DNA from 2 places in the Ellagibacter sp. genome. Region 1 is predicted to be linked to the other one. Evidence: riboswitches for the same ligand, from Rfam matches in the RefSeq annotation. Region 1 holds a riboswitch; the other holds the start of a gene.
The links. Region 1 has a riboswitch for thiamine pyrophosphate ahead of thiM (hydroxyethylthiazole kinase). Riboswitches for the same ligand answer to the same signal wherever they lie in the genome.
Positions count from the first base shown of each region.

Region 1 (14,784 bases):
TTGAGGTTGTCGAACGTGTAGGTGTACACCGCATCCGTGCCATGGAATTCCTTGATGCGAACCATGTAAGTCATCGCGTGCCCCTTTCGTGCGCTGCGTTGCGCATTGCTGCTGATTAGACGCCGACAACATATCGGCTTCGCCCATTATACCCTTGCGCGCGCTTTGCGGCTGACTCAGCTCGCCTTCGCTTCCCGCCACGCGCACACCAGCTCGCGCGCCGCCGCCTCCGGGTTGCTCGCGCCGCAGACGGCGGACACGACGAAGAAACCGTCGACGCCCGTTTGCGCCACGAGAGGGATGTCCGCCACCTTCACTCCCCCACCGACCACGATGGGAACGGGGCTTGCGACGGCGAGTTCGCGCAGGTCATCGATGCTTTTCGTGATGATAGTGCCGTCGGCTGCAAGTCCGCAGTCGCGCTTGGTGGGCGTTTCATGCAAAGGGCCCACGCCCAGGTAGTCCACAAGGCTCATGTCCGCGGTCTTCACGTACTCGAGCATCTCGTCCGCGCGCGCGGAAAGTCCCACGACCGCATCGGGTCCGAGGAGCTTGCGGCACGCCTCGACGGGAACGTCGGACTGCCCGACGTGCACGCCATCGACCTTCATGCCCGCTTCCCGCGCGGCGAAGGCCACGTCGAGCCTGTCGTCGATGAGCAGCGCGACCTTCTCGCTTGCGCCCGCCCGCTCGATGGCGCGGGCCGCCTCGTCGGCGCAGGCCATGAGCTCGCGCGCCGAGCACACCTTCGAGCGCACCTGCACGCAGGTGAACTCGGCTGCAAGCGCCGCCGAAACGACATCGCCCACGGGACGCCCGCACGTGTTCTCCGGCCCAATGACCAGGTAGGATGAAATATCGAGCGCATCTCTCATGCTCATGCGCGCACCTCCTTGTCTTCGCTGGCGGCAAGCTTGCCGCTTGGGTTGCCGCTGTCGTTAGGGTTGCTCCCGTCCGCTTCGCCGGCTTTGCCGTTCGGGTCGCCTTTGCCGGCAGCCTGCGAACCCTTGGTGCCCTCGCCGTCAAGAAGGGCGTTCACGCGCGCCACTTTCTCGTCCATCATATGGGAGAAGCCGGGGCGCACGTCTGCCTTCAGGATGACCTCGGTGCGAATGCCCTTTTCGGCGAGGACGAACGTCGCATCGCGCACGACGCGCATCACCTCGTCCCATTCGCCCTCGATTTCGGTGAACATGGAATAGGTCCTGTTCGGAAGGCCCGATTCGCGGATGACCTTCACGACCTCGGCGACTTCGGAGGAGAGCTCGTCTCCCACGCCGAAGGGCGCGATTGCCACGGCGATGAGTGTGTTCATGCTAAGCCTCCTCGACGCGCAGCGGGTTGTTCGCGATGTCGTCGGGCGTCGCGCGGTAGAGCTCGTCGATGAAGGCAACCTTGAAGCTCGCGGGTGCGTCCGCCGCAGTTGCCGCGCGCGTTCCCGCCACGTTGTAGTGCGCGACGGCGGCAAGCGCCGCGGTGAAGGGGTCGGCTTGCGTGGCGTAGACCGCGGCCACGCCGCCGAGGGAGCATCCGAAGCCCGTCACCTTGCCCATAAGAGCGCTTCCTCCCGTGGAATTTGCCACGGTCGACCCATCGGTGACCAGGTCGGATTCGCCCGAGACAGCCACTGCGCCGCCGGTGTAGCGCGCAAGGGCCACGGCTGCATCACGCGCAGCTTCCACCGTGTCGGTGGTGTCGACGCCGCGGGCGCGGGAAAGCTCGCTTGCGTCGCCTTCCAGATCCCAAAGGCCTGCAAGCGCGATGATCTCGGAGGCGTTGCCGCGCACGATGGCGGGCTTGGAGGGCTTGAAGCTGCGCAGAAGCTCGGTGCGCAGGCTGCCGATGCCGATGCCGACCGGGTCGAGCACCCAGGGCTTGCCCGCTGCGTGCGCCGCCGCGGCCGTGCGGGGAAGCGTCTCCTCGTACACGGGAAGCAGCGTTCCCATGTTGATGTAGACGGCGCCACCCGCGGCGACGAGGCATTCGCCCTCGTCGGGCAGGTAGACCATGGCGGCCGAGCCGCCGACAGCGAGTTGCGCGTTCGCCACGAAGTCGATGGTCACGCTGTTGGTGATCGACCCCGCCATGGGATTGTTCGCGCGCACCTTGCTCGCCGCTTCTACGATTCCGCTTTGCAACTGGTTCATCTCAATCATGCGCATTCCTTTCAAGGACCCGCTCCGTCTGCGGAGCGTGGCATAAAAATGGGACGCCAGCATAAGCGGGCGCCCCAGATAGAACCTGAGATGCTCCCTACGCCAGCACTAACTGACAGGTTCAAAGGGTTAGGCTTGCGCCCTCTCAGCCAACCGCGCGGTTTCCGCACGATGGGCACCCCTGCATCGAACTTGTTGGGGCAATGGTACACCTAAGTTGGCCGCTGTGCGCGTACATGTCGGGCGGCGGCTATCTCTCGGGCGACGTTGCGGTGGGGTTGCTTCATCTGCTTGGTACCCGGGAGATTTCCGAAAGCCGAGCGTGGCTTCCGCTTCGACTCGCTTTGTGCCCGCCGCCCGTGAGGCGTCTGATTGCTTCCCTCTCTTGCTTTCCACCTGCGAGGCCCCTGCCTTTCTCGTGGTCTCCGCTACCTGGTTTCCGCCCGCTTCTCGGCTCCCCGCCCCCGCCTGTTAGCCTCCGCTCGCATTTGCGCTCGCAACCTGGTATCATCTCTTTCGCTAAAACCTCACGTGGACTTTTTGGGCGTGCTCGGCAAGAAGGCTTCTTTCTCGAAGGAACGGCGACGGGAAGCCGTCTTCTCCTTTGCCTTGGCGGCGCGTCACTTTTCGCCACGTAGCCGAACGCTCGGTTGCGTGGTTTTTCTTCTCGCTCCTCGGGCGCCGATGTGCAAAAGGAGCTCACAGTGAAAACGAACGACATGCCTGCCGCGATTCCCCCAGCGATGCCGGTGGCGAACGCGATGGCCCCAAGCGAGGCCGCCCCACGCAAGGCGACCCCAAGCGAAGCGACCAAAGTGCGCGCGATCGCCACGCTTGAAGTGTTTCTCGGCGGTGCAAGTTATGGTTTCATGGCGACTTCCTACAAGCTTTCTTATGCTGCGGGGTTCACCTCGAATCAAGTCGTCGCAGGTCAAGGATGGTTCGGCCTCATCCTATTCGCAATAGCCTTCGCGGTGTCGATGGCGCGCGGAAAACGCTGGCAGCGCGTTGGTGCCCGTTCGGCGCTTTCGCTCATGGGGTTGGGATGCATCACCTGCTGCACCTCGATACTCTATTGCTATGCGATGAGCGTTCTGTCCGTTTCGGTGGCGCTCACGCTTTTGTTCCAGTTCACCTGGATCGGCACGGTGCTCCAGATCATCTTGACGCGCAAGCCGCCTGCGCTTTTCCAGGTCATCGCGGCCGCAGTCGTCGTTGTCGGGACCGTGTTCGCGAGCGGCGTCTACAAAACGGGCATCGCGGGCTACGATCCGCTGGGACTTGCGTGCGGCTTTGGTGCGGCCATCAGCTGCGCGTGCTTCGTGACGTTTTCCGGGAGGGTGAAGGCTCCCTGCTCGAACGAGCAGCGCGGCATGATCGTGTGCGCGGGCGTGGTCATCGCATCGCACGTGGTGTGCCCCGACTTCATCGTTTCCGGCGCGCTGCTCGACGGCTTCGCTCCGTATGCGTTTGTGTGCGGGCTGTTCGGCATGACGCTGCCAGTTCTGCTTTTCGGCTTGGGGGCACCGCACCTGACGCCTGGCATGTCGACCATCATGACGTCGGCCGAGCTGCCAGCGGGTCTGCTCCTCGCCATGCTTGTGCTTGGGGAGCCGATTTCCGCTGTTGAATGGCTCGGTGTGGCGATCATTCTCGCTGGAGTCTGCATCGCGCAGGTTCGCCTCGGGAGGCGCTCGACGACGACGCCGCTCCCGACCGATTAGCGGCGTTTGTGGGCATGGGCTTGCTGGGAGCGAGGCAAGTTCCCGACCCCCTGTCCCGCTCGGGAGTGAGACTAATCACCTAGCCCCTGCCCCCTTTACTGCCGCCTGCAAAAGATTGACGAGAGTTTGCAAAAACAGCAGGGACCTCGTAAATATTCAGCGAATTATTTCTCAAATGGAACGGTAGTGAGGTCTATCATTTTCAGCTGTGCGAATAGGTCCCGAATGGCTGGAAATCTCATCAAGAAAGCCGCCCTCGGGCGGCTTTCTTACGATGCTTGATATTGGCTTTCGAGATCGATTTCGGCTTAGAAGTTTTCAGCCGAAATTTCGAAGTATGCCTGCGGATGGTTGCAGACGGGGCACACGTCTGGAGCCTTCGTGCCTACGACGATGTGGCCGCAATTACGGCATTCCCACACCTTGACCTCGCTCTTCTCAAACACAGCGGCGGTTTCAACGTTGTGCAGCAGCGCGCGGTAACGCTCTTCGTGGTGCTTCTCGATGGCACCAACCTGGCGGAATTTTTCGGCGAGCTCGGGGAAGCCCTCTTCTTCAGCCGTCTTGGCGAACTCGTCGTACATGTCGGTCCACTCGAAGTTCTCGCCATCGGCAGCAGCGGCAAGGTTTTCCGCCGTGTTGCCAATGCCCTCGAGCTCGCGGAACCACATCTTGGCGTGATATTGCTCGTTCGCCGAAGTCTTGCGGAATATTTCGGCGATCTGCTCGTAGCCTTCATTCTTCGCAACCGACGCGAAGTACGTGTATTTATTGGTTGCTTGCGACTCGCCAGCGAACGCAGCCTGCAGGTTTTTCTCAGTTTGGGTTCCAGCGTATTTGGACATGTTGAATCCCCCTTCTTGGATTTTCAGCCGTGGGCCCTTCGCCCGTGGCGTATACCGCAAATGGTACACCGTCCCAATACGAATTGGTAGGTTTTACCATACTGTTTCCGAATGCTTGGATTTTGAACATAGCATTAAAGTGACCGCGTAGGAACGAGAAAGCTCACGGACTTTTCCCATCAGGTTTGAGAAAGGTCCGGGAGTCTTTCGGCCGATTAGCAGCGCTTGGAATCGAGACAGATCACCCAGCCCTTGTCTCGCTTGGCTCGAAGCTGTCGGTGACGCTGACTTTCGACACACGTTCCCTGCCTGTACAAGATTGACGATAGTTTGCAAAAATAGGCAGGGACCTCGTAAAAATTCAGCGAATTATTCCTCAAATAGGACGATAGTGGGGATTATCTTCGAAAGAAAAGGCTGATAATCTGTCAAGTAGACGATTTCTGCACAACTTATCGTCATTTTTGTACAGAGGTCATCCTGAACCTCGAAGCTGCTCCCCGACTTCGGGCGACGCGCCTGTTTGAATCCCCCACCGGCAAGGAGGTTCCCATGCTCGAAACCGAACGGTTCATCCTACGCCCCTGGTGCGATGCTGACGCGCCGACGCTCTTTCGTTGGGCAAGCGACCCGCGGGTGGGGCCTCCCGCCAACTGGGCGCCGTATGTGAGCGTCGAACACGCCCGCGAGGTTCTCCATGCCGTGTACTGCGCGCCCGACACGTTCGCCATCTGCGCAAGGCATCCCGAGGAATTCGACGTCGCCGCCATCGCGCGCATCGAGGGCGCGGCCGACTTCGGCGACATGACGCGCGGGTTTTCGGGCCGTGTGTTCTTGCGCGAGCGCAAGAAGGTGGCTTCAGCCCCGTTGAACCCCATCGGCAGTATCAGGTTCGTCAAGCCCGACCATGCCAACTGCGCAATCGGAGACAACGATCGGGAAATGGGAATCTGGCTGGCGGCTCCCTTTTGGGGCTTCGGAATCGCTCCCGAAGTGGCGGGCGCGATGCTGCGCTACGGATTCGTCGAGCGCGGGCTTTCCGCAATCTGGGTCTGCAACTTCGTGGAAAATGCGACATCTGCCCGCGCGAAGGACAAGCTCGGCTTCGAACTCGTGCGACTCGAGGAAGCGACCAACCCCGTCACGGGCGTGGTGCGCATGCAGCAAGTCTCGGTGCTCACGAAAAGCTCGTGGGAAAACATGCAGAAGGCAACCGAATAAATCGGCTCATTCGCAAGCAACAAGTCGTGAGCTTTGCCATGTCATCTGGGCCTTCAATTCATGCTGGGGCCAAAACAAGGCTATAGAGTAACTAGCGGGGAGCGTGCGCCTCTCAAAGCAGAAAGGGCAGCCTATCGCGTAGAAGACGATGGGCTGCCCTCCTTCGCGTTTGCCAGCGGAAAATGTCTCGTCAGCGAACGCGATCAGTCTCAGTTCCTCGTTACGGACGCTTCGACCCGCAGTTGCCGCAGAAGGCGCCCGTGTTCTGCGCGCCGCACGAGCAGGTCCACGTGTCGGCCTCGGGCTTCTTCGACCCGCAGTTGCTGCAGAACTTGCCCGTGTTCTCGGCGCCGCACGAGCAGGTCCAGCTGCCAGCGGGCGCGGGCTTGGGCGAGCCGCAGTTGCTGCAGAACTTGCCGGTATTCTGCGCGCCGCACGAGCAGGTCCAGCCGCCTTCGCCGTTGCCGCCGCCGTTGCTGGCAGCAAAGCCGCCACCTGCGGCAACGTTGTACTGGCTTTGCGGCGTGCCGCCACCGCCCTGCTGGTTGAAGAGGCTACCGGCGTTCATGCCGCCCGCCATGTTCGCCATGCCCATGCCCATGAAGCCCGCCATGGCGCCCGACTCGTTCGCGGCAGCCGTGCGCATCGCGTCGGACTGCGCGGCGGCGATGTTCGCAGCAGCCATAGCTGGGTCGCGCATGACCGCGGCCTTCTGCAGGTCCTTGATCATCCGCTCGTCCTCTTCGGACGCGGCGATCGTGTTCACGCCGAAGGAAGCCACCTCGATGCCGCGCAGGTCGGCCCACTTCTCGGAGAGCACCTCGTTGAGGGCGTCGGCGAGCTCGGTGGTGTGCGCGGGCACGGCGGAGTAGCGCACGCCCATGGCGGAAATCTTCGCGAAGGCGGGCTGCAGCGCCGTCAGAAGCTCGCTTTTCAGCTGCGAGTCGATCTTGTCGCGCGTGTAGGGCTCCTCCACGTTGCCGCACACGTTCTTGTAGAACAGCAGCGGGTCGGTGATCTTGTAGGAGTACTCGCCGTTGCAGCGCACCGAAATGTCCACGTCAAGGCCGATGTTCGCATCGACGACGCGGAAGGGAACCGGCGTTGCCGTGCCGTACTTGTTGCCGATGATCTCCTTCTTGTTGAAGAAGTACACGCGCTGGTCTTTGCCCGTGTCGCCGCCGAAGGTGAAGCGGCCGCCCACGCGCTCGAAGGCCGTCTTGATGCGGTCGGTGATCTTGTCGTCGCCGAAGAACAGGCTCGGCTCGGAAGAGTTGTCGAACACGAATTCGCCAGGCTCGCCGCATGCGTCGACGATCGCGCCCTGCTCGACGATGATCATGTACTGGCCGTCGGCCACGGCGATGATCGAGCCGTCGGAGATGATGTTGCTCTCGCCCTTGGTGTTCGAAGAGCGGCCCTTGTCGGAGGTGCGCTTCGTGCCCTTGACCACCAGCGTGTCGGCGTTAAGCGCATCGCAGTAGAAATAGTCGCGCCAAGAATCGGCAAGTACGCCGCCCAGGGCGCCCGCGCCCGCTTTCAGAAGACCCATGATCGTTTCCTTTCCGTCGTTTTGCCTGATCGTATATTCGCTCGGGGCGCACGTCCGAAGCTGCGTGCCCCGTAGTTGCCGCTAGTCGTCGTCCTTGCTGATGCGCACGCGCGTGATGTGGGTCGTCACGTACCGGTCATTGGACCCGGTGAGCGTGAGCCCTTCCATCGTGATGTAGCCCCGCGCGTCGGTCTGCTCGCGGGCCGTCTTCATCTGGTTGTAGAAGGCGATGCACACGAAGGTTGCGATGGCGAGCGGGATTCCAAAATCGACAAGCACGCTCGTGAGCTCGTCGTCGAACTGGAACACCGATACGTCGAGCCCGAGCAAGATCGCCATGCACACGAGGAAGATGCCCAAAAACCACAGCACCACCTTCAAGGGCGACACTGGCAAGTCGCCGATGAAGCGTCCCGTCTGGCCGTTCATGGCGAACAGGAAGTCTTCGTCTTTGTAGAGCGTGTGCAAAAGCCACACGGGGAAAAGCGCCTGGGAAAGGCCTGTGATCTCGCTGTTCGCGTTGATCGACTCCTGCGCGACGTCGTCATACCCGGTCACGGTGGCTTGCAGCTCGTCTTCCAAGCTGCCCTTCATGCGCCGCATGGCGCGCGGCTGGCAGGTGTCGGCCTTCTGGTCGTAGCGCTCGGCGAGGTATCCCGGCAGGTATGCCACGGAGAACGGCACGAGCTCGTCGAAGTCGAACGGCTCGATTGCGTCCATGTGCGCGTCGGGCATCTTCGCCGAGCCGTCGGCGGGAATGCGCTCGAAGTCGAGCGATCCCTCGCGGTACGCCTCGTAGACGTCGGTCTCGGTGACTTCCTCATCGCCCGAGGTGTAGACGCGGATGTTTTTGCACTCGTAGGTCGCACTTCCCTCAGCGTTCCCGTCGTAGAGCCAAAACGGCACGTAGACACCTTGCATGTGCGCGATGCGGTTGCTCTGCACGAATTCTTTGGGAAGGAACTTCTTGCCCTTGTAGTACGAGGTGAGTGCGGAAGTCGCCTCTTCTTTGCTCACCTTGAAGGGGATGATGAAATCGGGCTTCGCCTCGTTTGAGAAGGTGCCGGGCACGACGGCGGGGTTCCCGCAGTACGGGCATTCCGAGACCGCCGTGGTCGCATCGACCGTGACCGCGGCGCCGCAAGAAGAGCACGTGAAGGAGCGCATTCCCTCTCGCTCGTCCTCGTTCCATGAGGCGCGCGAAAGGTACGCCTGGATGGGGTCGCTCGCGTTTGCCGATACTTCTTTCGCGGCGGAAATCGTCTCGTTGGTAAGTACCGATGCCGCGCCTGCCGCTTCGTCGCCCATCCGTTCGAAGTCGCTTCGCTCCCCCGCTTCTGCCCGCTCGGTGTCGCTCTCGGCCTGTGCATCGGCTTTCTGCTGCTTGGCGGCATAGGCGGCCTCGACTTCGGCGGGCGTGAAGGCTCCGCCGCAGTAGTCGCAGTGCAGCTTTCCGTCGGCGCCCTCGAAGTGCAAAGGGCCCATGCATGAAGGGCACTGGTAGTTTACCGATTCAGTTGCCATTGGCTGACCTCCGACGTAGGCGGCTGCAGTTTCATCGTTCGCCCCCATGATACTTTATGCGCACCATCCCGCGCGGTTTCGTTGTCGATTTCGTTGTGCCATGCGGCCAAAAAAACGCGGCTCGGTTGGCCGCGCGGCCATCGTTTGATAGGGCGCTCAAGGTATACTTGGATAAAAGGGGATCGTGCGAGGAGGAAAGGGAGCTCGGATGGGCCGTGCAAGCGGAACAGACCCGCTCAAGGGGCGGATAGTGGCGGCTTGGGCCGTCTTCGCCCTTGTCCTTGGGGCCGTGCTCGCCATCGTCCAGCTGGCTTCCCCGGCGGAAATCCGCTTCTTCGGTCTGCCGGGAAGCGGCCCGTCGAGCACGGCGGGATTGATGATTTTGGCGGGCTCGGGCTGCGTCGCCTGGGGGTTCTCCGTGCATCTGCGCTGCTCGGACATTAAAATTCGAGGCAATTTGAAGATTGTCGCCGCGCTTCTCGCCGCTTGGCTTTTGGATGTCTTGCTGAAATACCCCGTGAAAAGCGATCTTGCCGCCTCGATCATGTGGTACCTCTATTATGTGCCGATGATGTTCATCCCCACGTTTTTCCTGGCAAGCGCCCTTCATGCCGCAGCCCTTGATCGGCATGCCGCATGGCGAAGGGTTGTCAGCATTGCTTGGGTTATCGACGCGGTGTTCTGCGTGCTCGTGCTGACGAACAACTACCACCACCTCGTGTTCGCGTTCGACTTATCCGATCCGCATTGGAGCAGGGATTACACCTATCAGGCGGGTTACTGGTGCGTGACCGCGTGGGCGCTTGTGCAGTACGTGGGCTTTTTCGCGGCGGCATTTCCCGCTGCTCGGACCCAGCTGAAAAGCGCCTTTCTGCCGATGGCCATCATCCTTGGCGTGGGTGCGGCGTACTTTGCGCTGTTCATCGCTCGCAAGGCGGGGCTTTTCTCGACGAACATCGCTCTCGTTTATAGCATTTTGGTCATAGTTGCACTCGAATTATCGCTTGACCTGGGAATCCTTCCCTCATATGCTCGGTATGACCAGTTCTTCTCAAAACTCCCCTTCGATTTGAAGATCCTCTCGCGCGAGCGAGATGTCGTGTACCAAACCACCGCTGCGACTGAGATTCCCGATGCCGTGCGAACGACGCTCGGGGAAATCGAGACCCCGCGCTACGGCATCGTGTCGTTTCGCACGTCGGCTGTCCCTTCGACGCTGTTCAAGGTGTACTCGGTGGTGGGCGGTGACGCGCTTTTGTCCGAGGACATGACGGCGCTCGATGAGCGCAGGCGCCTGCTTTCCGAGCGTCAGGCGAAGCTGCGGCGCGCGAACGCCATGCTCAAGCGCGATCGGGAGCTCGCGATGACCCTCCACCGCCAGGAGGATGCCCGCGCGCTGTTTGCCGAGATCGAGCGCGCGCTCGAAAGCAAGACGCAGCGCATAAGCGAGCTGCTCGACGACCTGCCGCAGGGAAGCCACCCTGCCTCCGCGGCCGCCCGTCGCGAGCGGCTCATGGAGGTGAAGCTGCTCGTTGCGTACTGCAAGCGCAAGGGCGGGCTTATCTTGGCGGAGAAAAGCGACCCCGACTTCAACCGCGAGCGGCTTGAGCTCGTCTTCAACGAGACGGCTGCCGATTTGCGCTCGCTCGACATTGAGTGCGCAGCCCTCGTGGAAACGTCGGGGGTGCTCCCCGCGGCAACGGTGAGCGTGCTCTACGACTGCCTCTACGATTTCGCGGCGGCGGCGTTCTCAGCGAAAAACCCCGTCCTTATGCTGTTCGTGAGCGATGGGATATCGGGCGAGGTGGCAATGCGCGCCGCGCTTGAGTCGGACGGCGCCGCGGGACCGAGGTTCCAGGAATCGCTCGATGAACTGCGAAAATCTCTGATTGCGCAACATGCGGCCTTCACGTTGGAAACGTCGAGCGACAGCGTGAGCCTCTCGGTTTCGCTCGGGGGAAGGTGATTGCATGGGCTTTCTCTTCGAGCTGGATACCCCCGTAGTCGTTGCGCTCGTGATCTCGTTCTACATCGCCGCGGGAGGCCAGCTGCTCCATGTGCTCTTCCTCTCGACGCGCCGCGGTGCGCGCCCCTTCTCGTTTATCAAGCTCTACGAGGTGCTGCTCTTCGTGCATCTGCTGCTTGCGGCGGGAACGGCGAACAGCGTCCACAGCGGCTACGGCGTGGCGCTTTTCCGCCTGAAGGCGTTCTCGTTCCCCGTCGAGTCGCTTCTGTGGATAGACGCCGTGGCGGCGCTTTTGGGGTTTGCGCTGGCGATTGCCTACCGACGCCCCATCATGACGAGCGAGATCGCCCTCATGGCGCTTATCACCCCGCCGTCCATCGACATGCTGGGTCATCTGGTGCCGTATCTCCTCATCGGCGACGCGGTGTTCTTCGTCTTCCGCGTGGGAGCTGCGCTTACCCTCGATGTGCGTGCCGGGCGGCGCTCCGTTTCGCGGCTGTCGATCATCGATTCCATTCGGGCACTGCCCGAGGGCGTCATCTGCGCCGATGACGAGGGGCGCATCCTCTTCATGAACGAGTCGATGCGCTCGTGTCTGACGGCGCTCGGTTTTGCGGGCGACCTTGCCGAGACGCGCGGGGTGTGGGATGACCTCGAAGAGATGGCGAACAAGGCGGAAGGGGGTGCGGACGCGGTTTTGCCGGAAGGTATTCGTCTTGAGATATCCCCCGATGAGACGCGGCTTTTCATGCGCGACCGGGTGCGGCTCGGCCACAAGGAGTACCGCCGGATGGTGGCCTTCGACGTGACCGAGGAGGAGTCTATCAACTCCGACATCGAGCGCATGAACCATTTTCTCGACGTGGCGAACACCGAGCTTGTTGCTGCCGTCGAGAACGCGCGCGAAGTCTCACGCAACGAGGCGATCTTGCGCATGCGCTCGCGCGTGCACGACACCGTCGGCCAGCGCCTGTCTATCCTCCACTGCTATCTGGAAGACGATGACACCGACCCCGAGAAGCTTGCGTGCGTGGTAGATCTCGCTCGCACGGTCGTGGAAGACCTCGCCGAACCCGACGACATCGACGCCGAAAGCGCCCTTCGCGCAATTGAGAGCTCGTTTTCCCTGGTGGGAATTGTCATTTCGGTGGAAGGCCCGCTTCCCTGCCGCCCCGAGGTCGCCATCGCCTTCGTCGACGTCGTCCGCGAGGCCGCGACCAATGCCGCCAAGCACGGGCAGGCGCATCGGGTCGATGTGCGCTTGGGCGAATCGTCAGGTTGCTACACGCTTTCCGTTCAAAACGACGGGGCCGCCGCGCGCGGAGAGGTGCGCGAGGGCACGGGCTTCCCCTCGATGCGCCAGACGCTCGCGCGCGTGGGCGGCACGCTTTCCATCGTATCGACTTCCCCGTTCACTATCGAGGCCCAGGCGCCGTGCGCGCCGCCGCATGAAGGAGAGGACCAATGATCAAGATCGTCATCGTAGAAGACCAGACCATGCTGCGCGATTCGCTCGTTCAGACCATCGACGCGCAGCCCGACATGGAGGTCGTGGCTTCCCTCGCTGATGCCGCCTTCGCGCTTGATGAAGTGGAGAAGACGGGCGCCACCTGCGCGCTTTTGGATGTGTGCACCGAAAACGACTCGAGCGGTATCGTTGCTGCGCGCCGCATCAAGGAATCTCATCCCGAGGTGCGCGTCGTCATCATGACGGGCATGCCCGAGATCACCTTCATCGAGCAGGCCCGCGCCGCGCACGTCGACAGCTTCGTGTACAAAAATGTCGGTACGAACGACCTCCTCGGCATCATCCGCTCCACGATGGAAGGCTATTCCACCTTCCCGCGCGCCCAGCAGAGCATCTTCTCGGACGCGGCGGCGCTGACCGACGTGGAAGTCGATATCCTGCGCCTCGTGTGCGAGACCAAGACGCGCAAGGAAATCGCGCAAGAGCTCTTCTTGTCCGAGGGCACGGTCAAGCGCCACATCTCCGAGATTCTCGCGAAGACCGGCTATGACAACATCCTGCGCCTTGCGGTCCATGCGGTCTCAAGCGGGCTCATTGTCCCGAAAATGCGCGATGAGCAGGAGCCACGCTAAATCGCACCCTTCCCTTTCCGCACGAAATGGCCACGCGGTCGCACTTTGCGCCGCGCTGCGGGCCATAGGGTCGTTGCCGCGGAGGCCCCTTTCCCTCATCATGAAGTTAACGAAAACTTCGTTGGATGCGCGGGAAGGAGTGCGGGTATGGGATTGTTTGGAAAGATCTTCGAGAAGAAGAGCTGCGATATCTGCGGAGGGGAAATCGGCTTACTCGGTAACAGGAAGCTCGAAGACGGCAACCTGTGCAAAGAGTGCGCCAAGAAGCTCTCCCCCTTCTTCAGCGAGCGCAGGCGCTCGACGGTCGAGCAGATCCGCGAGCAGCTCGCCTACCGCGAGGCGAACAAGGACCGCGTCGCGGGGTTCAACACGACGCGCACGCTCGGCGGCGACACCAAGGTGCTCCTCGACGAGGATGCGCAGTGCTTCATCGTCACCTCCTCGTCGCGGTGGCGCGATGCGAACCCGGACGTGATGGACTTCTCCCAAGTCACCGGGTGCGATTCGGAGGTTCGCGAGACCCGCACCGAAATCTATCGCGAGGACTCCGAAGGCCACCGGGAAAGCTACGACCCGCCGCGCTACGACATCGACTACGACGTGTACCTCACCATCCACGTGAACTCGCCTTACTTCGACGAGATCACGTTCAAGGTCAACGATAGCCGCATCGAGGAACGCTATTCCGTGGAATTCCGCGAGGCGGAGCGCCAGGCAAACGAGATCCGCGAGGCGCTCACGAGCCTGCGCGAGGCGGTGCGCGAGAACGTTGTGGCGGCGAAGGCTCCGAAGGCAGCAGTGACCTGCCCGTTCTGCGGTGCCACCACGATGCCGGACGCGAACGGACGCTGCGAGTTCTGCGGCGGCGCGATCGGGCTTTAACACCGCGGGCACCATCGTCGGGGCGACAAGCTCCGGCGTGCAAGATAGAGTGGTTGGAATGGGAAAGCTATTCGGGAAGGAAGTGCTACCATGAAATCGAAGTTGAAGGTATTTGGAGTTGTCGCATTCGCTATCGCGCTATGCTTCGCGCTCGTCGGCTGCGGCGGGGGTGACAAGGCCGACCCCAAGAAGGCGGTCATCGGAACGTGGGAGCTCTCCGAGCTCACGGGCGCTTCCGAAGACGATATGGCCATGATGAAGGCGTTCGGCCTCACCGTCGAGGCGACCTTCGCCGAGGACGGCACGTTCAAGCTCGGCATGTTCGGCGAGTCGCTCGACGGCACCTGGGATGCCAAGTCGGCTGATAAGGTGTCCCTGACGATCGAGGGCGATAGCGTCGACGCGACGATCAAGGACGGCGTGCTCTCCATCGAGGTCGATGGCGAGGGCATGAAGTTCAAGAAGACGAGCGACGAGGTCAAGGATCTAGGCTCGAGCTCGGTTTCCTCTGATAGCGGTACTACCAGCGGCTCGAGCGCGACAGACGACCAGGCGATTCAGGCCATCGACAAGGAGATCTACAGCGACGACAACATCTCCGTGATGGTTGTCGACAAGAAGCAGGATTGGCTTGACTCCTGCGGCTATACCCTGGTCATCACGAACAAGAGCGCTGACACGGCGATCGACTTCAGCGGCTCTTACGGCACCTGGACGGTGAACGGCAAGATGATCAGCCCCTACATCTACGAGACGATCCAGCCGAACGCTTATGCCGAGACCTTCATGACCTTCATGGACGACAGCATCAAGA
Region 1 covers NZ_DBFSAP010000014.1:39,119-53,902, forward strand. The annotation lists gene ACMRQN_RS01655 (hypothetical protein) at 1-74, opposite strand, end outside; gene ACMRQN_RS01660 (thiamine phosphate synthase) at 177-881, opposite strand; gene ACMRQN_RS01665 (thiamine-binding protein) at 878-1,315, opposite strand; gene thiM (hydroxyethylthiazole kinase) at 1,317-2,156, opposite strand; TPP riboswitch at 2,234-2,349, opposite strand; gene ACMRQN_RS01675 (EamA family transporter) at 2,861-3,880, shown strand; gene rbr (rubrerythrin) at 4,189-4,725, opposite strand; gene ACMRQN_RS01685 (GNAT family N-acetyltransferase) at 5,278-5,946, shown strand; gene ACMRQN_RS01690 (SPFH domain-containing protein) at 6,167-7,498, opposite strand; gene ACMRQN_RS01695 (hypothetical protein) at 7,580-9,022, opposite strand; gene ACMRQN_RS01700 (histidine kinase N-terminal 7TM domain-containing protein) at 9,231-10,988, shown strand; gene ACMRQN_RS01705 (hypothetical protein) at 10,993-12,456, shown strand; gene ACMRQN_RS01710 (response regulator) at 12,453-13,088, shown strand; gene ACMRQN_RS01715 (DUF4428 domain-containing protein) at 13,236-13,970, shown strand; gene ACMRQN_RS01720 (hypothetical protein) at 14,061-14,784, shown strand, end outside.

Region 2 (14,784 bases), on a different contig from region 1:
CTCACATACGGCACCAGAAACCGCTGTCCTGCCATTAGACGACACCCCAACTTACTGCCGGTGCGTCTCTTGCTGTTCTGCAAGGCGCAAGCGCAGGAAAGTATATTACGCGCATTTCCCTATGCCGTCAAGCCTTTATTTCAACTTTTTTGAAAAATTTGAAAGGGAACGGCGATACATTACTCTTATCAGGAGTTTTGCCACATATGATCAAGCGGCCCGCTCCCCTTTCCCAGATCGAGGCCCGCCGAGAGTGCGCCCGTGAGGTATTCCTTGGCAGCCGCAACCGCGTCGGAAACGGATAACCCACAGGCAAGACCGCATGCGATGGCGGAAGAAAGCGTGCATCCCGTCCCGTGGGTGTTGCTCGTCGGAATCGCCTCATGGCGGAACCAGTGGACCTCGCCCGAACGGGTTGCGAGGACGTCGTTGGCGTCGTGGGCACCGTGCCCTCCCTTCACCAAGACGTTGACCCCAAGCGAGCGGGCAAGGCTTACAGCCGCGCGCTCACATGATTCCTCGTCCGACAACTCGCAACCGCAAAGGACCTGTGCCTCGGGAATGTTCGGGGTGATGACGCTCGCCCGGGGAAGAATCTCCTCGATAAGCGCCGACACCGCGTCTTCGCCGATAAGGCGCGCGCCGCTCGTCGCCACCATGACGGGATCGACCACGATGTTTTCCGCATGCCACTTGTCGAGGCCGCCGGCAATCGCGCGGATGATCTCGGCCGACGACACCATGCCGACCTTCACCGCATCGGGGCGGATGTCGGAGAAGACCGCGTCGATCTGCTCCGAGACGAACGCGGCGGGCACCTCGTGCACCCCCGTTACCCCAAGCGTATTTTGCGCGGTGAGCGCGGTGATGACCGTCTCGGCGAACAGGTGATGCGCCGCTATCGTCTTGATGTCCGCCTGAATGCCCGCGCCGCCGCTTGAGTCCGATCCGGCTATGCTCACGACCGCCTTCATGCGCGCCCCCTACTTCTCGAGCAGCGCTACGACGTCGTCGGTAGAAAGAACGCAGGCGGCATAGCAGGTCTTGAAGTACTCAAGCCCCTCCTCCTGGTTCCCCACAAGAAACGTCGCCGTCGCGTCGCCCGCAACGATAAGGTTGTAGTTGTTGAAGTACGCGTCGGCAAGCGTATGGCGAACGCAGATGTTAGTATCCATTCCCGTGCAAATGAGCGTGTCGACGCCGAGCTCGTCGAGCAGAAGGCGCAGTCCCGTCTGGAAAAACGCGCTGTAGCGGCGCTTCTCGATGGTGAAATCGCCCTCCTTGGGGTCAAGCAGCGGCGAGGTCTGCGCCTCGGGGGTGCCGGCGATGCCGTGATCGCCCCAGAGCAGCAACTCGCGATCGAGACCGGGGATATGGGCGTCGTTCGTGAAGATGACGGGGATGCCTGCGCGCCGGGCAGCCGCCGCAATGCGGGCGGTGTTCTCAATTGCGGGCAGAAGCGTCTGCTCGAGCGGGGTTCCCGTCGGGTCGCCAAGCTCGTCGATCACGAGCAGTGCCGTCTTCTTCGCATCGAAGTTCGCGAGGTCGAACAGCTCGTTGTTGTTCTCGTCTCCAAGCATTGCGTCTCCCTTCGTCGTTTACTATTCGTTGTCGAGATCGATGACCAGGCCATCCATAATCTTGTTCACCGTGCGGACCGCGCACATCTTGCCGCACATCGTGCAGGTCCCCTCGTTTTCGGGAGGGGCGCTCTCAAACACCTTGCGCGGGCGCACCGGGTCGATCGCAAGCGAGAACTGCTCTTCCCAGTCCATGCGACGACGAGCATCCGACATGCGCGCATCGCGCTCGCGCGCGCCCGGGATACCCTTCGCGATGTCTGCCGCGTGCGCTGCGATCTTCGTCGCGACAAGGCCCTCGCGCACATCATGGGCATCGGGAAGGCGAAGGTGCTCGGCAGGCGTGACGTAGCACAGGAAGTCCGCGCCGGAGCTCGCCGCGATGGCCCCGCCGATAGCTGCGGTGATGTGATCGTATCCAGGGGCGATATCGGTCACGAGCGGGCCGAGCACGTAGAACGGCGCGTTGTGGCACAGACGCTTCTCGAGCTTCATGTTCGCCGCAATCTCGTCGATCGCCATATGCCCCGGCCCCTCGACCATGACCTGCACGCCAGCATCCCACGCGCGCTTGGTGAGCTTGCCGATCTCGATAAGCTCGGAGATCTGGCCGGCATCGGTCGCGTCGTAGTTGCAGCCCGGGCGCATCGCGTCGCCGAGGGAAATGGTCACGTCGTGCTCGTGCAGGATATCGAGCACCTCGTCGTAGTACTCGTAGAACGGGTTCTCGTTGCCCGTCGCCTCCATCCACGCGAAGATGAGCGAGCCGCCGCGCGACACCACGTTCATGAGCCGCCCCGTTTCCTTGAACGATTCGATGGTGCGGCGATTCATGCCCGCATGGATTGTGACGAAGTCGACGCCGTCCTCAGCGTGGCGGCGAACGACGTCGAGGAAGTCCTCGGCAGTGATGGAGATGAGGGCCTTCTCGAGGTAGCCTATGGCGTCGTACATGGGGACGGTGCCGATCATCGCAGGCGACTTCTCGATCAGCCGCGTGCGGAACGACTGCGTCTTCCCACTGTTCGACAAGTCCATGATCGCCTCGGCGCCAAGCTCGAAGGCGATGTCGACCTTCTCCCATTCGACCTGCTCATCGGCAAGATCGCCCGAGATACCCAGGTTCACGTTCACCTTCGTGCGAAGCCCCTCGCCCACGCCTTCGGGAGAAAGCGACGTGTGGTGGATGTTCGCAGGGATGGCAATGCGGCCGGCTGCGACCCCCTCGCGGATGAACTCGGGCGCGCGGCCCTCCTTTTCAGCGACAATGCGCATAGCGGGCGTGATTTCCCCTGCGCGCGCGAAATCGATCTGCGTGATTTTGGTATGCGAAACTACCTGGCTGTTCGCCATTATCCGACTCCCTTCGTTGGCATTATCCACATCAGGTTTCGGGTCGAAGCGAAAGCGCGCTTCCTCTCAGCCCGCCGCGCAGCATAGCGCCACATGCGAGCTCCCCGGTTATGCAAAGATGCTAGGCGAATTATACGACAGAGGGAAAGGTCCGCCGCGCGATCGCCGAAAAGCCGACAAGCGTCACACGGTGGCGGGCGACGGCGCGGTGGCAGCTTCGCCCGTCGCGAGCGGATAGAAGACGTAGAGCGTGCCCTCCTCGACGCTCACCGCCGCCGGCTTCCCCGTAAGCTCGTTTGAGAGCCCAAGCGACGTGCGGTTGGAAAGCGGCTCGTCGTCGAGCGAGTATTCCAGGCCGCGCTCGATGACACCGCGCGCCGTATCGTTCGCCGAGAACACCGACACCACGCCCGTATCGAGCCCCTCGGGCAGCTCGAAGACGTCGGGCCCTGTGACGCAGCGCACCGCGAAGTCGTCTCCTACCCCCGTGACGTAGATGCCCCGCTCGGAGTAGCGCGCGAACAGCTGCAGGTTCGCGATCGTGTGGTCGAGGCGCTTTGCGAGCGCACCGTAGACGAAGAGCTCCTGGTTGTCCCAGAAGACGGCTTTCTCCATAGCGAGCTCCATGTCGCTTTTGTCCTTCTTCACCGGATGACGCGACACGCGACGACACCGGGGCACGTAGCCAAGGGAGTCGAAGTCGCCGATCGCCATATCGGCTTCGCGCCCGATTGCCTCGAGGGAGGCAAACCCGGCATCGACTGCGATTACGAAATCGAAGGCGCCTGCGGCGTCCATCGCCTTGAAATGCTCGGCGTTGAAGTCGACCGCACCGACAAGCGCACAGGTTCCCATGGTTGATTTGTCCTTTCCGTCACTTTGAGCATGCTCGTGGTACACTATTATACGCGAGTGGGCCTGACGGTCGCGCGCCGCAAGGCGTGAGGAAAGTCCGGGCTCCAAAGGGCAAGATGCCAGCTAACGGCTGGGCGGGGCGACCCGACGGATTAGTGCCACAGAAAAGAAGACTCCCTCTTTTGAGGGAAAAGCTGAAACGGTGCGGTAAAAGCGCACCAGCGCGTCGGCAACGGCGTGGCTTGGTAAACCCCATCTGGAGCAAGCGCAAATAGGAACGCGATACGGTGCCCTTCCGTGCGCTCGGGTTGCGTGCTTGAGACGCGTGGCGACACGCGTTCGAGATAAATGGCCGTCCCAACGACAGAACCCGGCTTATCGACCCACTCGCGCTTTGAGGCGCAAAGCCCGCATCAGGGCATGAAAAAGGGGCCGTTCGCTTTTGAACTGCCCCTTTCGCGTTTCTTGGAAGATTCCCCTAGTCGAGCTCGTCGAAGGAGAAGTCATCGTCGGCGTCACCGAAGCCCGAAAGGTCCTTCTCCACCGCGGAGGGCATGGGGGTTGCCGCCGCCACGGCGACGTTGCCCGTCTGAGGGGTGGAATACGCCACAGGCTCGGCGTTCATGGGAACCTGGACCTGCGCCGTCGCATCGGTGGTGTCGGCGTAGTGCGCCGCAGCGACGGAAGCCTGAGAGCCGCCGCCGATCTCGGCGAGCTTGCGAGAAGCGTCGTTGATGAAGTCGGTGAGAAGTTCCTGATACTCCTCGCGCGCGTCCTCGCGATCGTCCTCGAGCTTGCGAATGGCATCGATGACGTCCTGCTTGTCGTTGTTGGCGCGGTCGATGATGCGCTGAGCCTCGTCCTTCGCGTCCTGAATGGTCTCGGCCGCGGTGTTGTTGGCCTTCGCGAGAATCTCGTCAGCGGAGCGCTGCGCGATGATGAGCGCCTGCGCGATGGCGTTGCCGTCAGCCTGCTTCTCTTCAAGCTGCAACTCGAGCTCGCGGATGCGTGCATTTGCCTCGTCGAGTTCCTGCGAGAAGTCCTGAGCCGGAGCAGACGCAGGCGCCGGCGCGGCGGCAGGGGCTTCCTCGATCGGCTTCGCTGGCGTGTCAAACCCGTCGAAGCGCGAATCGTTCAATTGATCCTGCAGGTCGGCGATCTGGTTGTTGAGATTATCGATCTCATCGGCGACATGCTCGAGAAACACATCGACTTCGTCGACGTCGTATCCCTTGCGGTCAATCGAGAAACTTTGGTTGTGGATTTCAGCCGAGGTGATAGCCATTCATCTTCCCTTCGCCAGCAAAGCCTGCATCTTTACAGCAAGCCTATCAGCAGTCTTACACCAAATTGTAATACAAGCAACGCAACGATTGGACTCACGTCCACCATTCCTCCAATCGGGGGAATGAACTTCTTGAAAAGGTTGAGATACGGATCGCAGATCTTGCCGAGGACCGTGTTGATGTCGGCAAGGATGCCGCGATCAGTCGGGAACCAGGACAGCATGACGTACACGAAGATGAGCATCGAGTACACGTCGGACAGCGATACGATCAGGTATTTCAGGCTCAGCACGAGATAGCCTCCCCAGCTGCGCGTTTCACGCTCGAGATGTTCACCACGTTATAGCACTCCCTGGTTTCGGAGCGCGAGCTTCTCCGCGTCGGTTAAGGCGTCGCCCTTCGTGATCGCGAAGACTTTGTCCCCGACGCATTCCACCCCCGCATCGAGCGCACTCGAGACGCCGAAGGAGAAATCAAGGATGCGCTTGGAAAGCGAGTCGGGCGTGTTGCGAAGCGCGAGGATGACCGCATCGCCGCCTTTAAGAGCCCGGGCGATTTTCTCGACCTCGCCGTAGCTCGCCGGCTTGAGCACCGTGCACGAGCGCTTTGCCACATAACGCGCGCCCTGCGCCTGGGCGTAGGCGGACTGGGGATCGTAAGCGGAGCTCGCCTGTACCGAAGCCTTCCGCGCAGTTTCGCTCATTGCCGCGGCGGCGCTTGATTGCGCGGGCTGGCGCGTAAAGGCGCCGAGAGAGCCTTCCGCGGACGCGCTCGTCGCACCGGACGTGACGCCCATATGCGAGGACGGGGTCGTGGTCGCGGCATGCTTGCCCGTCGGCTTCGCCTCGCCCGCCGTCGGCTCGAACAGCGAGTTCAGCCCTTCGGAGCGGGTCGGACGCGAAGCGGCTGCCGCAACGGCGGCCGAGCCCTCCGGCGTCATCGTCGGAGGCAGCGAGCTGTCGACAGTGGTGCGCTCACCGCGATACGGGGTGTGCGCTGTCGTCATGCGGCGCGCGCTGGACGTGGAGGTACTCGATGAGCCCTCCCCGCGCGAGTGCGCACGCACGTCGTTGATTGATACCAGATTCGAGATGGTGGAATTCGAGCGAGCACTGCGAGTCGTTACCGGGGCGTAAGGATCATAGTCGTTTTCGGAGTCGTCCGCGTATTCAGCGTATTCCGAGTAATCTTCCTCGTAGTCGCCGTAGTCATCGTCGTAGTCGTCGTACCGGTCGTTCGAGCGACCGCGCACGGCACCGCCGCCGAAACCGAGTTTCGATTTGAGTTCGTCCAACATGCCTTAACTCCGTTTCCTTTCTTCCTGGCAGCTCCAGTAGTGGGTTGTCCTGCATCGTTTACAAGCCGCTTTGCGTGCTAACCGCACGTCAGGGGTGGAAGGAGGCGACCTAAAACGAGTCGCTGAAAATCGCCCGTCCGATGCGAACTATGGTAGCGCCCGCACGAACCGCCTCTCGCCAATCTTCGCTCATGCCCATAGAAAGTTCATCGAACGCCTCGGCGCTTGGCGCGGGGAGGGAGGCGCGAACCTTCTCCGCAAGCTTCGCCAAACCCTCGAAGCAGCGGCTTGCGATTTCCAAGTCGCCTTGCGGGGCCATCGTCATGAACCCACGCACGCGCACGTTGGGAAGCGTCTCGCACACATCAACGAGAGCCTCTGCCTCATCGGGCGAGACACCGCTTTTGCTTTCCTCGCCCGAGACGTTCACTTCGATAAGGATGTCCTGTACGATTCCCTTCTCGCGGGCGACTTCGTCGATCTTGCGCGCATGCTTCTCCTGATAGACGGAGTGGATAAGCGATGCGGAGTCGACGATATCGCGGATGCGCCGCGACTGGATGTTGCCGATGAAATGCCAGTGGGCATCGGGGAACGCCTGTGACTTGGGAACGATCTGGTCGGGTCGGTTCTCGCCGAAGTCCCGCGCACCTGCAGCGTACGCCTCCCCCACGCCCTCGACGCCGACCGTCTTGGAGACCGCGACGAGTCGCACCTCTTTGGGGTCCCTCCCCGCAAGGGCGCACTCCTGCGCAAGTTCCTCTTCGACCTTTTCATAACGCTCGGCTATTCCCATTGCCATAAACTCCTTACCTTGAACGGAAAGCGAGTGCACCATGGCGACCGCATACGCCGCCCGACGCACGATACGAGAAGAACCTGTCGGGCTCGCACTTCGTGCAGGCGTGCGCAGACGCAATCCGCTCGCGCGAAAGGCCCGCCGATTCGAAATCGAGGATGAGCGCCTCTTCCAAATCGACATGGTGCGCATCGGGCACGCAGCCTGGCCCGATCTCGCTTGCGAAGCGCTGCGCCACATCGGGCCCCGTCTCGAAGCACGATGCGCAGATATGCGGTCCGATATAGGCGTTGAACTCGGAAGGAACCGGGGCATCATACCCGAGCTCGCGCGCATCGAGAGCGGCGAGGCGCTTGCAAGCTGAAGAGGCGATACGCGCCACGGCTCCGCGCCACCCCGCGTGGACCACCGCCACACGCCCCGTCGGCGATACGATGATCACGGGAACGCAATCAGCGAAGCAGAGGAGCGCAGCGACGCGAGGGCAGGAAACAACGAGCCCATCGGCACCCGCATCCGCGGCATCTTGGATGCCACACAGCGCTTCGGGGTCGGACGTCTCGATGTTCACCAGGTCGGTTCCGTGTACCTGGTTGGGCACGACGAGCGGCATATCGGGCTCGCTGAGCGCGCAAAGGAGCGCACGTCGGTTTCCAAGGACGACATCGCGGTCGTCGCCAACATGAGTTCCCAAGTTAAGGCTTGCGTAATCGCCCTCGCTTGCCCCTCCCGCACGGCCTGTGAAGGCAATACGAACCGACGACGCGCCATACAACGCGTCGTCGGTGAAAATCGGGATCGAATCGATTGTTCGGGCAGCGAGGTGCGGCAACGGCAGGCTTGATGCCACCATAGCCGATTACCTCCTTAGCGCTGACGCCTCAAGAAATCAGGGATGTAATCCTCGTCGGCGAAGCGGCCTGCGCTCGGCGTGGTCGAGAAAGTAACCGGAGCGCTGCTCGGCGCCGGGGTCGGATCCGTCGACGCGAACAGATCCTTGCGCGAGAAATCGAGCGAAGACTGCTGCGGGGCATTCATCTTGAAGCCGGTGGCGATGACGGTGATACGAACCTGATCGCCCATCGACTCGTCGATGATCTGGCCGTAGATGATGTTTGCATTCTCATCGGCGCATGCCTCGACGGTGCGCGCAGCCTCGTCAACCTCGGTCAGCGTGAGGTCGGGACCGCCAGCGATGGAGAACAGCACGCGGGAAGCGCCCGCGATGGATGCCTCGAGCAGGTTGGAGTTGGTCGCCTGCTGCGCCGCGTCGAGCGCGCGGTTCTCACCCGTCGCGATGCCGATGCCCATCATCGCCGTGCCCGCGTCCTTCATGACCGTGCGGATGTCCGCGAAGTCGAGGTTGATAAGGCCCGGGATGGTGATGAGATCGGTGACGCCCTGGATGCCCTGGCGCAGGGTATCGTCGGCGATGCGGAACGCATCGAGCATGCTCGTCTTCTTGTCGACGATTTCAAGCAGTCGGTCGTTCGGGATGACGATGAGCGTATCGACCTTCTGAGAGAGCAAGTCGATGCCCTGATCGGCCTGGTTGCGACGAAGGCGCCCCTCGAAGGAGAAAGGCTTCGTCACGATGCCGACGGTCAGCGCGCCGATTTCCTCGCGCGCGATTTCTGCGATGATGGGAGCGGCGCCCGTACCCGTGCCGCCGCCTTCGCCAGCAGTGACGAAGACCATGTCGGCCTCGGCGAGTGCCTCGCGAATTTCTGCACGCGACTCCTCGGCTGCCTGGCACCCCACTTCGGGGTTCGCGCCCGCACCGAGACCGCGCGTGAGCTCGTCGCCGATGTGGATCGTCTTATCGGCGTCCGACATGAGCAAAGCCTGGCGATCGGTGTTGACGGCGATGAACTCGACGCCCTTCACGCCCGCTTCAACCATGCGGTTCACGGCATTGGTACCGCCGCCGCCTACGCCGACGACCTTGATGACCGCCAAATGCTCGGAACCTATTGTGTTTGGCATTGTATCCTCCACACCTGCTGCGATTAAAATGCTGCGTTTCCCACTGTGGGTGCAGTTTTACCTGCGTTATTGTACACGATGATACCTCGATTGCAAATTGCACGGGTCGAGGCCTTCGGCCGAGTCCATGAAAGTGCCACTATTGGGCTACTTTACAAGGACCGCCACGTCGGGCGATCGACCACGCGCACGTTGATGTAGGCGACCTTGCCCGGGTTGTCGTTGAGAATCTGCAGGCACACTCGCTCTTTCTCGCGAATGTTCTGGGCGGGTCCGAACGCGATCTCCACGCCGCCTTCGAGCGTGAGCTTCGTTGATTCCGCATCGGTCGCGGATACGGTCTTCACCTGGTTGGCAAGATCGGTCGTCATACCGGAGACGATCGCAAGCGCGTTGTTCACGTTTTCGTCGGTGCACTTCGTCCCGGTTTCCGCCGAGGTTCCATAGGGCACGTCGGTGATGTGGAGCGCGTTTTGCGCATCGTCGTAAATGCGCTGGTTGAGCGATTGGCCGAGCTGAGTGTCCTGGTCTGGAATGGCCATAAGCCACATCCCGTCCGAGGAGATCGCCCAGGGCTGGGTCGACTTCGCATCCGATGTGGGAACCTCAACGACCGCGGCCACTGTGCGCTCGGTCACGACGATCTGGAGCGTATGGGGGAAGATGCGGTTGCACGAGACGCTTTTCACCCACGCATCGCGCAGAAGGCTGTCCTCAATCGCCTTCGTATCGACGCGCAGAAGCGTCTCGCCCTCGGGCACCGACACGAGCGCCTGCAGATCGGACTGGGTGAGGTGCTCGACGCCTTCGACTTTGACCTCGTCGATCGAGAAGACGCTCGAGAAGTACAGGACCGCGGCGCAGGCAATGAGTGCGGCGATCGCCCCGAGGACGACCCCGAGCTTCACGAGATGGCGATGGTAGCTTGCGCGCACGCGCTCGGCGCGGCTTGCGCGCTCGATGTCGCCCACGCTTCGGGAGCGATAGCGCACCGAACCGCCCTCAACCGCGCGCCCACCTTGGACGGAGCGCGGCATGCCCGAGCCCGGCGTGCGCGACGACTGTGGACGCGCAGAGGACCGTGGGCGCGGGGCCGGTGCGTTTTGGGGACGCCTATTCGAAGCCGAGGAGCTTGACTTCCGGCTTGAGCGCAACGCCATAAGCTTCCATTACCTTCCCCTGGACAAGTTCGATCAACGACAACACATCGCGGGCCGTCGCATTCCCCGTGTTCACAATGAAGTTCGCATGGACATCGGAGATGCGCGCGCCGCCGACGGCACTACCTTTGAGCCCCGCACGCTCGATCAAGTCGCCTGCCGACGCACCTTCGGGGTTCTTGAAAACGCTTCCGCATGAGGGCTGACGCAGTGGCTGGGTCGCCTTGCGGCGCTTGAGCGAGGCCTCCATCTTCCCCCTAATGTAGAAGGGATCGGCGGGCTCCATGTTGAGCTCGCACTCGACCAGTATCTCGTCGACGGGAAACGACGAGCAGCGATATCCCCACTCGATCTCGCTGCCGTGGCGACGCACAAGGCCCCCCTCGGCCGAGAACGAGGTGACGCTCTCCACGCGCGCTCCGAGCCATTCGTCTCGAGAGCCGGCATTCATGCGCAAGGCCCCGCCGACAGACCCCGGCGTGCCCACTGCGAACTCGAGCCCCGCGAGCGAGCGGCGAAACGCCTCCTGCACAGCAGCGGAAAGCGGCACGCCGGCGCCGAGCATGAGACGCGATTTCTCCTCGTCGTAGCGCATGCTGCGGAAGTCGCGCCCGAGCACGATGACCGCCGCGTCGACGCCCTCGTCAGCGACGAGCAGATTCGAACCCCGACCGACGATGTACCATTTCTCGCCCACAGCCTTGCAGGCGTCGAGCACGCGTGCGAGCGCACCTACCGAGTGGACGCGCGCGAAATAGCGTGCCGGCCCGCCGATGCGGTAGGTGGTATGGCGAGACATGGGCTCGAATGGGTTGATTTCCCCGTCGAAGCGCTCGTCGACGAGCAGCGCCTCGAGCGGCGAGGCGTGACGTGCGACCATGAGTTACTCCCCCGCACCAGCGTCCGCCGCGCCAAGCGCTTCGACAAGCTGCGGGCCGATCGCCGTGACGTCGCCCGCGCCCATTGTGATGACCAAATCACCCGGCTTTGCAAGGGCGGCCATATGGGGCACGACGTCGAGGCGGCGCGGAACATAGCTTGCCGCAGGATGCCCGCTGTGGTCGAGCACGACGTTGAGGAAGGTCTTGCCCGACACGCCGGGGACCGGCGCCTCGCCGGCAGGGTAGACGTCCATGAACGTCACCGTGTCGGCATCGTCGAACGCTGCGCCGAACTCGTCGTGGAGCACCTCGGTGAACAGCGGGGCACGCGAGTAGCGGTGCGGCTGGAACAGCACGTGAACATGGTTGAAATCGAGCGTCTTAGCAGCGGCGATGGTTGCCGCTATCTCGGTAGGATGGTGGGCGTAATCGTCCACGACGGTAACGCCCTGCGCCTCTCCCACCAAGTCGAAGCGACGACGGACGCCCGCGAAATCGGCGAGCACGCAGGCCGCCTTCTGCACGTCGAGCCCGAGCGCCCAGATGAGCGTGAGCACCGCCGCGGCATTGAGCACGTTGTGCACACCGGGATTCTGCTTAACCTTGCCTTCGACCCGCGTACCGTCGGGAAGCTCGAGCGTGAAGGAAGAACCCACGCCATGCGGGCCGTAAGACACGACGCGCGCGTCGCATTCCTCCCCCAGACCATACGTGATCGCGCGGGGGTGCACCTCGCGCGCCGCGCAGACGAGCGCTTCCTCCTCGCCGCACACGACGACGGGGCCGTCCTCGGGGACGGAAGCCATGAACTGCTTGAACTTTTCGAAGATCTCGCCGAGGTCCTTGTAGTGGTCAAGATGGTCGGCCTCAATATTGGTGACGATGACGCCCGCGGGAGAGAGGAACGTGAACGACTTGTCGGACTCGTCGGCTTCGACCACGTAGTACTTTCCCGTGCCGGAATGCGCGTTAGTCCCGTAGGAGCGGACGATGCCGCCGATGAGGAACGTCGGGTCGAGGCCCATGCCGTCGAGCGTACTCGCGAGCATGGAGGACGTGGTGGTCTTGCCATGCGTGCCCGCCACCGCGAGCGTGTCGAGCCGCTCGCCCAAGCGCGCGAGCATCTGGGCACGGTGGATGACGTTGAGGTTGCGGCGGCGTGCCTCTTCGAGCTCGGGGTTGTTGTCGAGGATTGCCGTCGAGATGACGACGGTGACATCGTCGCCTTCGGGCACGTTCTCCGCCGCCTGGCCGATGGCCACGGGGATGCCGTAGCTTTTCAGCTGCTTGGTGTAGCGGCTCTCCTTGATGTCCGAGCCGGTGACGACCATGCCCTGGTCATGCGCCACATGCGCGATACCGCTCATGCCCACGCCGCCGACGCCGATGAAATGCAAACGTTCAGTGCTCATAGTGATCGATCCCACCCGTTGGTTTCCCGTTATTCCAAAGAGCCTATTGTAGTCCATGGTCAGCCGAAGACGCGGCGCCCATCACAACATCAGCCAATTTCGCCGCCGCATCGGCAGTCTTCTGCTCACGAGCGGCCGCGGTCATGCCCGCACGCACATCCGCGTCGTCGATAAGCGAGAACACGAGCTGCGCAAACTTGTCCGAGCCCACCTCGGCGTCGGGAATCATCTCCGCGCACCCCGCCGCAACGTAGGCGCGGGCGTTCGTAGTCTGATGGTCGGCCGTCGCATGGGGGTACGGCACGAGCAGCGCCGGGATGGCGCGCGCCGAGATCTCGGCCAGGGAAGTCGCACCTGCGCGCGACACGATGGCGTCGGTCGCGGCGAGCGTCTCGCCCATGCGGTCCTGATACCCCATGACGTGCCAGCGCTTCGCCTCCTCCTCGGTGAGCGCGAGCTCGGCCGTCGTGCGATCGAGATCTTTAGGGCCCGTGATATGCACGACATGCAGGTTCTCCCGCGAGAGCAGTTCGGACTTGAGCGCTGCGATTCCCTCGTTGAGCTGGCGCGCGCCCAGGCTTCCGCCGAAAACGAGCAGCATGAGCGCATCGTCGGGTATCCCGAACATCCGGCGGCCTTCCTCGCGCGTTGCAAGCAGCACCTTCTTGCGCACCGGGTTGCCTGTCACGTGCACCTGAGTGGCAGTCGGAATGGCAACGCCCTCCTTCGCACACTCGTAGGTCAAACACACCGCACGTGCCTTCTTGGAAAGCTCCTTGTTCGCAAGGCCCATGACGGAGTTCTGCTCATGGACGACCACGGGGATGCCCATCTGCTCGGCCGCACGGGCGACCGGAATAGAGACATACCCGCCGAAGCCAACGACCGCGCTCGGCTCGATCTCGGAGAACCAGCTCTTGGCTTCCTTCGTCGAGTGAGAGATGAGCTTGAGCGCCTTCACGAGCGAGAGGGGATGTTTGCGGTTGAAACCGGACGCCTCGAAGGGCTGAAATGCGATGCCCGCTTCGGGCACAAGGCGCGACTCGACCCCGCGCGGCGTGCCAGCGAAACGCACCTCTACCCCCCGCTCTTCAAGCACCTCGGCGAGCGCAAGCGCAGGATTGATATGACCAGCGGTTCCCCCGCCCGACAGTACGACGAGCATACGACTACCTCCTTCGAGAAGACGACCGCCCTGCAGCCGTCTGAGATTCCGTGCGATTCGATGCGGCCCTCTGCGCGCGGCCGCCACCGTAGGACTGCTCCCGCGCGGACCTGCGAGCCCCCGAGCGGGCAGCGTCTCGCGGGCTATCGCCTACGCCGTCCTCCTCGCGCCTGACGACGCGCAGGCTCGAGCGGCGTCGATCGAACTCGTCGGAGGAGGCCGCATCGCGCGACACGGACAGGATAAGCCCCACCATGATGAGCGATGCCAAAATGGATGAGCCTCCCGACGAGATGAACGGCAGGGGCTTGCCCGTCGTGGGGAACACGCCGATGGCGCACGCGATGTTCAGAAACGCCTGGAAAACGAGGGCGATCGTGAGCCCGCCCGCAATCATCATGGAGAAATCGTCGCGCGCAGCGCGGGCGATGAGCGTGCCGGTGTAGAGGACGCCCAGAAAGAGGGCGATAACGGCAAGGCAGCCGACCATGCCGAGCTCTTCGCCGATGACCGCGAACACGAAGTCGCTGTCGCTCGCGAAAAGATACTGGTACTTCTCATGCCCATTGCCGAGGCCGACGCCGAAGATGCCGCCTTCGGAAAACGCAAAATACGAGTGCATGATGTTGTAACCGCTGCCGTAACCGCCCTGGCCGTCGTCCCAAGGGTTGAGGAAGGACCAGCGGTCGGCGCGGTAACCCGTGCCGAACATGGCAATAAGGCCGAAAACGAAGATGGCGGCGAGGATGATGGCAAAAATGCCGATAGGAAGCTCACCGTACCACAGCACCGCAAGTATCGCCACGATGCAGATCATCGTGGTGCCCAGGTCGGACTGCGTTTTGTAGATAATCGCAAGCGGCACAAGCACGAGCAGGAAAAACCCCCCGAGGCAACGTCCCCCGCTGATCTCGCCCGAAACGAAATCGGCGTAGATGCGCGCGGAGACCAAGACGAACACGATCTTCGCGAACTCGGAGACCTGAATCGTCACAGGACCGAGACGCAGC
Region 2 covers NZ_DBFSAP010000046.1:27,785-42,568, reverse strand. The annotation lists tRNA gene ACMRQN_RS06790 (tRNA-Gln) at 1-49, opposite strand, end outside; gene thiD (bifunctional hydroxymethylpyrimidine kinase/phosphomethylpyrimidine kinase) at 189-974, opposite strand; gene ACMRQN_RS06780 (cysteine hydrolase family protein) at 984-1,580, opposite strand; gene thiC (phosphomethylpyrimidine synthase ThiC) at 1,602-2,933, opposite strand; TPP riboswitch at 2,925-3,050, opposite strand; gene ACMRQN_RS06770 (thiamine diphosphokinase) at 3,117-3,788, opposite strand; RNA gene rnpB (RNase P RNA component class A) at 3,843-4,182, shown strand; gene ACMRQN_RS06760 (DivIVA domain-containing protein) at 4,267-5,073, opposite strand; gene ACMRQN_RS06755 (YggT family protein) at 5,106-5,366, opposite strand; gene ACMRQN_RS06750 (cell division protein SepF) at 5,415-6,371, opposite strand; gene ACMRQN_RS06745 (YggS family pyridoxal phosphate-dependent enzyme) at 6,481-7,173, opposite strand; gene ACMRQN_RS06740 (polyphenol oxidase family protein) at 7,181-8,023, opposite strand; gene ftsZ (cell division protein FtsZ) at 8,038-9,156, opposite strand; gene ACMRQN_RS06730 (cell division protein FtsQ/DivIB) at 9,309-10,193, opposite strand; gene murB (UDP-N-acetylmuramate dehydrogenase) at 10,270-11,196, opposite strand; gene murC (UDP-N-acetylmuramate--L-alanine ligase) at 11,200-12,609, opposite strand; gene murG (undecaprenyldiphospho-muramoylpentapeptide beta-N-acetylglucosaminyltransferase) at 12,653-13,774, opposite strand; gene ACMRQN_RS06710 (FtsW/RodA/SpoVE family cell cycle protein) at 13,779-14,784, opposite strand, start outside.
Region 2: linked by a shared signal. The riboswitch ahead of thiC (phosphomethylpyrimidine synthase ThiC) and the one ahead of thiM (hydroxyethylthiazole kinase) in region 1 are both predicted to bind thiamine pyrophosphate.